2 regions of the Paenibacillus sp. FSL L8-0663 genome follow, and region 2 is predicted to be linked to the other one. Evidence: a T-box and tRNA genes for the amino acid it is inferred to sense, from the RefSeq annotation. Region 2 holds a T-box; the other holds one or more tRNA genes.
What was found. The T-box of region 2 lies ahead of ileS (isoleucine--tRNA ligase). A T-box ahead of a tRNA ligase gene usually reads a tRNA of that ligase, here a tRNA-Ile.
Positions count from the first base shown of each region.

Region 1: it encodes a tRNA-Ile, which carries the amino acid that the T-box ahead of ileS (isoleucine--tRNA ligase) is inferred to sense. The anticodon was not compared.

Region 1 is NZ_JBBOYM010000001.1:395,395-399,061, reverse strand. It holds tRNA gene MKY75_RS01775 (tRNA-Pro) at 1-1, opposite strand, end outside; tRNA gene MKY75_RS01770 (tRNA-Arg) at 25-101, opposite strand; tRNA gene MKY75_RS01765 (tRNA-Cys) at 128-198, opposite strand; tRNA gene MKY75_RS01760 (tRNA-Gly) at 209-283, opposite strand; tRNA gene MKY75_RS01755 (tRNA-Leu) at 290-377, opposite strand; tRNA gene MKY75_RS01750 (tRNA-Lys) at 392-467, opposite strand; tRNA gene MKY75_RS01745 (tRNA-Gln) at 472-546, opposite strand; tRNA gene MKY75_RS01740 (tRNA-His) at 564-636, opposite strand; tRNA gene MKY75_RS01735 (tRNA-Tyr) at 656-741, opposite strand; tRNA gene MKY75_RS01730 (tRNA-Thr) at 746-821, opposite strand; tRNA gene MKY75_RS01725 (tRNA-Phe) at 848-920, opposite strand; tRNA gene MKY75_RS01720 (tRNA-Asp) at 987-1,063, opposite strand; tRNA gene MKY75_RS01715 (tRNA-Met) at 1,089-1,162, opposite strand; tRNA gene MKY75_RS01710 (tRNA-Val) at 1,193-1,268, opposite strand; tRNA gene MKY75_RS01705 (tRNA-Glu) at 1,275-1,346, opposite strand; tRNA gene MKY75_RS01700 (tRNA-Ser) at 1,379-1,470, opposite strand; tRNA gene MKY75_RS01695 (tRNA-Met) at 1,474-1,547, opposite strand; tRNA gene MKY75_RS01690 (tRNA-Asn) at 1,583-1,658, opposite strand; tRNA gene MKY75_RS01685 (tRNA-Ala) at 1,663-1,738, opposite strand; tRNA gene MKY75_RS01680 (tRNA-Ile) at 1,761-1,837, opposite strand; rRNA gene rrf (5S ribosomal RNA) at 1,874-1,990, opposite strand; rRNA gene MKY75_RS01670 (23S ribosomal RNA) at 2,140-3,667, opposite strand, start outside.
Region 2 is NZ_JBBOYM010000001.1:3,665,892-3,669,558, reverse strand. It holds gene MKY75_RS16005 (YlmH family RNA-binding protein) at 1-743, shown strand, start outside; gene MKY75_RS16000 (DivIVA domain-containing protein) at 916-1,425, shown strand; T-box leader at 1,593-1,874, shown strand; gene ileS (isoleucine--tRNA ligase) at 1,954-3,667, shown strand, end outside.

The DNA.
Region 1 (3,667 bases), 3.3 Mb from region 2:
GACATTATACATTTTTTTAAGAAATGGCGCGCCCTGAGAGATTCGAACTCCCGACCTTTTGATTCGTAGTCAAACGCTCTATCCAGCTGAGCTAAGGGCGCATATTAAATTCCATAATGAGTAGTCAAGGCGCCACCCAGATTTGAACTGGGGATGAAGCTTTTGCAGAGCTTTGCCTTACCACTTGGCTATGGCGCCGTATGGATAATGGAGCGGACGACGGGAATCGAACCCGCGACCCTCGCCTTGGCAAGGCGATGCTCTACCGCTGAGCCACGTCCGCAAAATATGGTGCGGTCGAGAGGACTCGAACCTCCACGGGGGGTTAGCCCACACGGACCTGAACCGTGCGCGTCTGCCAATTCCGCCACGACCGCAAAATAATTATAAATGGTGAGCCATGAAGGACTCGAACCTTCGACACCCTGATTAAAAGTCAGGTGCTCTACCAACTGAGCTAATGGCTCTTAATGGCTGGGGATATAGGATTTGAACCTATGCATGACGGAGTCAAAGTCCGTTGCCTTACCGCTTGGCTAATCCCCAATAAATTAAGAATAAAGGGCGGCCGATGGGGCTTGAACCCACGAATGCCGGAGTCACAGTCCGGTGCGTTAACCACTTCGCCACGACCGCCATATGATTATGAAAAGACTGGTGGAGGATGATGGATTCGAACCACCGAACCCGTAAGGGAGCAGATTTACAGTCTGATGCGTTTGGCCACTTCGCTAATCCTCCAAAATGGTGCCGGCGAGAGGACTTGAACCCCCAACCTACTGATTACAAGTCAGTTGCTCTACCAGTTGAGCTACACCGGCACATTACTCATTTCCCACTTGAAAGGTGGCTCGGGACGGAATCGAACCGCCGACACGAGGATTTTCAGTCCTCTGCTCTACCGACTGAGCTACCGAGCCATATTAAATTTTATTACTACATCATATAATCCGCACTATATATGCCAATTATATATGAAGCTAAAATGGCGGAACTGACGGGATTCGAACCCGCGATCTCCTGCGTGACAGGCAGGCATGTTAGGCCTCTACACCACAGTTCCAGAGGCATTTCCAATAGGAAATTAATTGCGGGGGCAGGATTTGAACCTACGACCTTCGGGTTATGAGCCCGACGAGCTACCGAACTGCTCCACCCCGCGACATTAAAAAGCATTTCTCAAATTTTCTTATGGTGGAGGCTGAGGGGATCGAACCCCCGACCCTCTGCTTGTAAGGCAGATGCTCTCCCAGCTGAGCTAAGCCTCCATATTATGACCCGTAGGGGATTCGAACCCCTGTTACCTCCGTGAAAGGGAGGTGTCTTAACCCCTTGACCAACGGGCCTTGCAAAATAAGTTCTGGTCTCAATAAATTTATGGCGGAGAGAGAGGGATTCGAACCCTCGCACCACTTTCGCAGTCTAACCCCTTAGCAGAGGGTCCCCTTATAGCCACTTGGGTATCTCTCCGAGTAGCGGCAGAGGGGATCGAACCCCCGACCTCACGGGTATGAACCGTACGCTCTAGCCAGCTGAGCTACGCCGCCACCTTAATATATAAAAGTCAGAAATATTCAAAATATGGCTCCCCGAACAGGACTCGAACCTGTGACAACTCGATTAACAGTCGAGTGCTCTACCAACTGAGCTATCAGGGAATATTGGTGGAGCCAAGCGGGATCGAACCGCTGACCTCCTGCGTGCAAGGCAGGCGCTCTCCCAGCTGAGCTATGGCCCCAATCTTTTTGTTATTCTAGAAGTGGTGGGCCTTAGTGGACTCGAACCACCGACCTCACCCTTATCAGGGGTGCGCTCTAACCAGCTGAGCTAAAGGCCCTAACATGTAAAAATTTATCATCCTCTAAAGGATATCGCTTGGCGACGTCCTACTCTCCCAGGACCCTGCGGTCCAAGTACCATCGGCGCTGGAGGGCTTAACGGTCGTGTTCGGGATGGGTACGTGTGGAACCCCTCCGCTATCGCCACCAAACATGAATTTGCTACGCAAATTCTACCGTATTGAAACTCGGTTCATCACAGCTGTGTGAATGAATTTCAATGCGTATTTCGTATGTATTTCTACATACGTTCAAGGTTACACCCTGAAAACTGGATCCGAAACTCTTTTGCGTTTTATCTTAGGATAAGCCCTCGACCGATTAGTATTGGTCAGCTCCATGCATTACTGCACTTCCACCCCCAACCTATCTACCTCGTCGTCTTCAAGGGGTCTTACTAATTGGGAAATCTCATCTTGAGGGGGGCTTCACGCTTAGATGCTTTCAGCGCTTATCCCTTCCGTACATAGCTACCCAGCGGTGCTCCTGGCGGAACAACTGGTACACCAGCGGTACGTCCATCCCGGTCCTCTCGTACTAAGGACAGCTCCTCTCAAATTTCCTACGCCCACGACAGATAGGGACCGAACTGTCTCACGACGTTCTGAACCCAGCTCGCGTACCGCTTTAATGGGCGAACAGCCCAACCCTTGGGACCTACTTCAGCCCCAGGATGCGATGAGCCGACATCGAGGTGCCAAACCTCCCCGTCGATGTGGACTCTTGGGGGAGATAAGCCTGTTATCCCCAGGGTAGCTTTTATCCGTTGAGCGATGGCCCTTCCATGCGGTACCACCGGATCACTAAGCCCGACTTTCGTCCCTGCTCGACTTGTAGGTCTCGCAGTCAAGCTCCCTTCTGCCTTTGCACTCTTCGAATGATTTCCAACCATTCTGAGGGAACCTTGGGGCGCCTCCGTTACTCTTTAGGAGGCGACCGCCCCAGTCAAACTGCCCACCTGACACTGTCCTCGCACCGGTTCACGGTACCAAGTTAGAACCTAGATACGATCAGGGTGGTATCCCAAGGATGCCTCCCTTCAAGCTGGCGCTCAAAGTTCTACGGCTCCCACCTATCCTGTACAGATCGTACCCAAATTCAATATCAAGCTGCAGTAAAGCTCCATGGGGTCTTTCCGTCTTGTCGCGGGTAACCTGCATCTTCACAGGTATTAAAATTTCACCGGATCTCTCGTTGAGACAGCGCCCAAGTCGTTACGCCATTCGTGCGGGTCAGAATTTACCTGACAAGGAATTTCGCTACCTTAGGACCGTTATAGTTACGGCCGCCGTTTACTGGGGCTTCGGTTCATAGCTTCGCCCGAAGGCTTACCACTCCCCTTAACCTTCCAGCACCGGGCAGGCGTCAGCCCGTATACTTCGCCTTGCGGCTTCGCACAGACCTGTGTTTTTGCTAAACAGTCGCTTGGGCCTTTTCACTGCGGCCCCCTCGGGCTATTCACCCTACCGAGGCACCCCTTCTCCCGAAGTTACGGGGTCATTTTGCCGAGTTCCTTAACGAGAGTTCTTCCGCGCGCCTTAGAATTCTCTTCTCGCCTACCTGTGTCGGTTTGCGGTACGGGCACCTTCTCCTGGCTAGAGGCTTTTCTTGGCAGTCTGAGATCATGACCTTCGCTACTACAATTTTCGCTCCCCATCACAGCCCAGCCTTAACGATGTGCGGATTTGCCTACACACCAGCCTCACTGCTTAGACGGACATCCATCAGTCCGCGTCACTACCCTACTGCGTCACCCCATCGCTCATAACGGATTACGGTGGTACAGGAATTTCGACCTGTTGTCCTTCGACTACGCCTATCGGCCTCGC
Region 2 (3,667 bases):
GGGATTATGTGGATCGTGCTTCCGAATGGATCAGTCATGCGGGGGCTTATCATGAGCAGAAGCTGACTGATTTTTTGGACCCGCGCCAACAGTACATATTGGAGACACTTGCTTCGAAGGAAGACAAGGTCACGATTAGGGTAGATGGCGGATACATGGCTTCGGAACGAAAGCGGGCGCTGATTGCGCCCGATTATTCGTATTTGGACGGTGAGGAGATGGGGATTCAGGTCCTTTCCATCACGTCTGACGATCATAAAATAGGTACCCTTGAGCACGGTGATTATCTAGGTGCCCTACTGGGACTTGGAATCAAACGTGGGAAAATTGGAGATATTCATGTACTGGATGATGGGTGTCATGTATTGGTAGCTTCAGAGATCGGTGATTTTATGACGATGCATTTGCAGCAGGTACACCGTGTTCATGTATGGACAGAACTGTTGCCTGTAGCGAGTCTGCGAACGAAGGAAGTTGCATTAGAGACGCTAGACCTGACGGTCGCTTCTTTGCGTCTGGACGGTATTGCCAGCGATGTGTACAAGCTAAGCCGCAGTAAAATATTAACACCGATTCGGGCGGGACGGTGCAGGGTAAATTGGAAGGTGGAGGAGAATCCATCCACTCCACTTAAAGCTGGAGACGTTATTTCCATGCAGGGTTTTGGGCGTTTCAAAGTGCTTGAAACAGACGGGATGACAAAAAAGGGAAGATTCCGTGTCAAAATTGGTAAGTTTGTATAGCTGTAGGCAGGAATCACGAGCTTTCTGTCGAAAGAATTAAGCTATAGCGAAGAACTGGAACGATTTTGCTCTGTACAGTATTCACAAAACGGGGTATGATGACCGATAGATGATAGTGAGCGTCGTGACGCGGAAAATGTATTTTTTGTCAATCTTATAGGAGGTGGACGGCATGCCATTAACGCCATTGGATATACATAACAAGGAATTTGCCCGCCGGCTTCGCGGTTATGATGAGGATCAGGTTAATGAATTTTTGGATCAGGTGATCAAAGATTACGAGGGCGTTATTCGTGAAAATAAAGAACTGAGCACCGAGTTGTTGAACGTACAGGAGAAGCTCGATCATTTCGCGACCATTGAGGATACGCTGAGTAAGACGATTATCGTAGCGCAGGAAGCCGCAGATGAAGTTCGTAACAACGCCAAGAAAGAATCCCAATTGATCGTGAAGGAAGCGGAAAAAAATGCGGACCGTATTGTGAACGAAGCATTGTCCAAATCCCGCAAGATCGCGTTGGAGGTTGAAGAGCTGAAGAAGCAGGCATCGATTTACCGAGCACGGTTTCGTACACTGGTGGAAGCACAGCTTGACTTGTTAAGCCAAGACGGCTGGGAAGCTCTTGAAAACCGGGAACGCGAAGTACTGGAACGCGAGCGTGAGATGAAAGAAATTTACTAATTTCATTTCTGACAAGCTTTTATTAGACGTTGTTAGGGTTGACTTTTCACTTTAAACAGGCTATAACTGTAAATACTATACTGAATTCAATGATTATCCGTCCGTCGGCTGATGGTTGTTATTCAAGGTAACGATGTTGCTGTTTAATATTCGATGAATTTAACATGTTTAATTCGTTGATGGGAACGAGTACGTCATGATTTGTCCCTCAGAGAGTTGGCCTTCCGGTGCAAGCCAACGTTCAGAACATGACCGAAGATCCTCCCGGAGAAGTGAGCTGAAGCGCTTAAGATGTATGGCGTGTGTAAGCAATCACCGTTTGCCATGCGTTATAATGGCGCCCTGCTGTAGTTGAGTGGGGCTCAGAGAGCCGTGATGAGACTGTATTTTTAGAATGGTCTATTTTTACGGAATCAGGGTGGTAACGCGAGCACAGTCTCGTCCCTTTACAGGGATGGGGCTTTTTTTGTTGCTTTTTTTAGGAAATGCTAGGGAAATCAATGATGAGCAGAGAGGGAGTATGACAGTATGAACAGAGTGGATGTTAAAGAAAAAGCACGGTCCCGTGACCTGCGCATCCTGAGCAAATGGAAGCAGGAGGACACATTCCGTAAATCCATCACAAATCGTGAAGGAAAGCCAAATTTTGTGTTCTATGAGGGCCCACCAACAGCTAACGGTAAACCGCATATCGGTCACGTGCTGGGCCGTGTAATTAAGGATTTTGTGGGCCGATATCAGACAATGAAGGGATACCGCGTCGTACGTAAGGCAGGCTGGGACACGCATGGCTTGCCGGTAGAATTAGGTGTACAGAAGCAACTGGGGATCTCCCATAAACCTGAAATTGAAGAATACGGCGTTGAAAAGTTTATAAAAAAATGTAAGGCGAGCGTGTTTGAATACGAGCAACAATGGCGTGATCTAACCGAAGCGATCGGATACTGGACAGACCTCGATAACCCGTACATTACATTGGATAATAACTATATCGAGAGCGTATGGAACATTTTGGCGACCATTCATGAAAAAGATCTGCTGTATCGTGGTCATCGTGTGAGTCCGTATTGTCCGGATTGTCAGACAACGCTAAGTTCTCATGAAGTAGCGCAGGGCTACAAAGATGTAAAGGATCTGAGTGCCACGGCCAAATTCAAGCTGCATAGCAGTGGTGAATATGTACTGGCTTGGACGACAACACCTTGGACCTTGCCGAGTCACGTGGCGCTCGCCGTCAACCCTGAACTGGAATATGCACGTGTGAAGCAGGAAGACGGTGTATACATCGTTGCTAAAAATCTGGTTGAAGACGTCATTAAAGGCGAGCATGAAGTGATTGGCACGCTATCTGGTTCAGAACTGGTTGGCCAAACCTATACCCCGCCATTTACGTATTTTCAGGTTGAGAAGGGTAATCAGATTCTGGGTGCGAAGTTCGTAACAGATTCCAGCGGTACAGGTATCGTTCATATGGCTCCAGCGCATGGTGAGGATGATTACCGGGTATGTCGTGAAAATGGTGTTGAGTTCATTAACGTGGTGGATCTTCAAGGTAACTATGTAGAGGAAATCACTGATTTTGCAGGTCGTTTTGTGAAAGACTGTGATGTAGATATTGTAAAAATGCTGTCCGAAAAAGGCCTGCTGTACAGCAAGGAAAAATACGAGCATAGCTATCCGTTCTGCTGGCGTTGCGATACTCCATTATTGTACTATGCTATGGACAGTTGGTTTATCAAAACAACTGCGATCAAGGATCAACTGATTGCCAACAACAGCGAAGTCGAATGGTATCCGGGTCATGTACGTGAAGGACGTTTTGGCAAGTTTTTGGAGGAACTGGTGGATTGGAACATCAGTCGTGATCGCTATTGGGGTACACCGCTAAACATCTGGGTTTGTGAGGAAACTGGAGAACAGTTTGCTCCGCATAGTATTGCTGAATTGAGGGAACGTGCGATTGGCGACGTACCAGCGGACATCGAGCTGCACAAACCATATGTAGATGATATTAAGGTTCGTAGCCAATGCGGTAAATACGAAATGACTCGTACACCGGAAGTGATCGACGTATGGTTTGATAGCGGCTCCATGCCGTTTGCACAGCATCATTATCCTTTTGAAAATAATGAAACGTTCGAGCAACAATTTCCGGCAGACATGATCTGTGAAGGGATTGACCAGACTCGTGGCTGGTTCTATAGCTTGCTTGCGGTTTCGACTATGCTGACTGGCAAAGCTC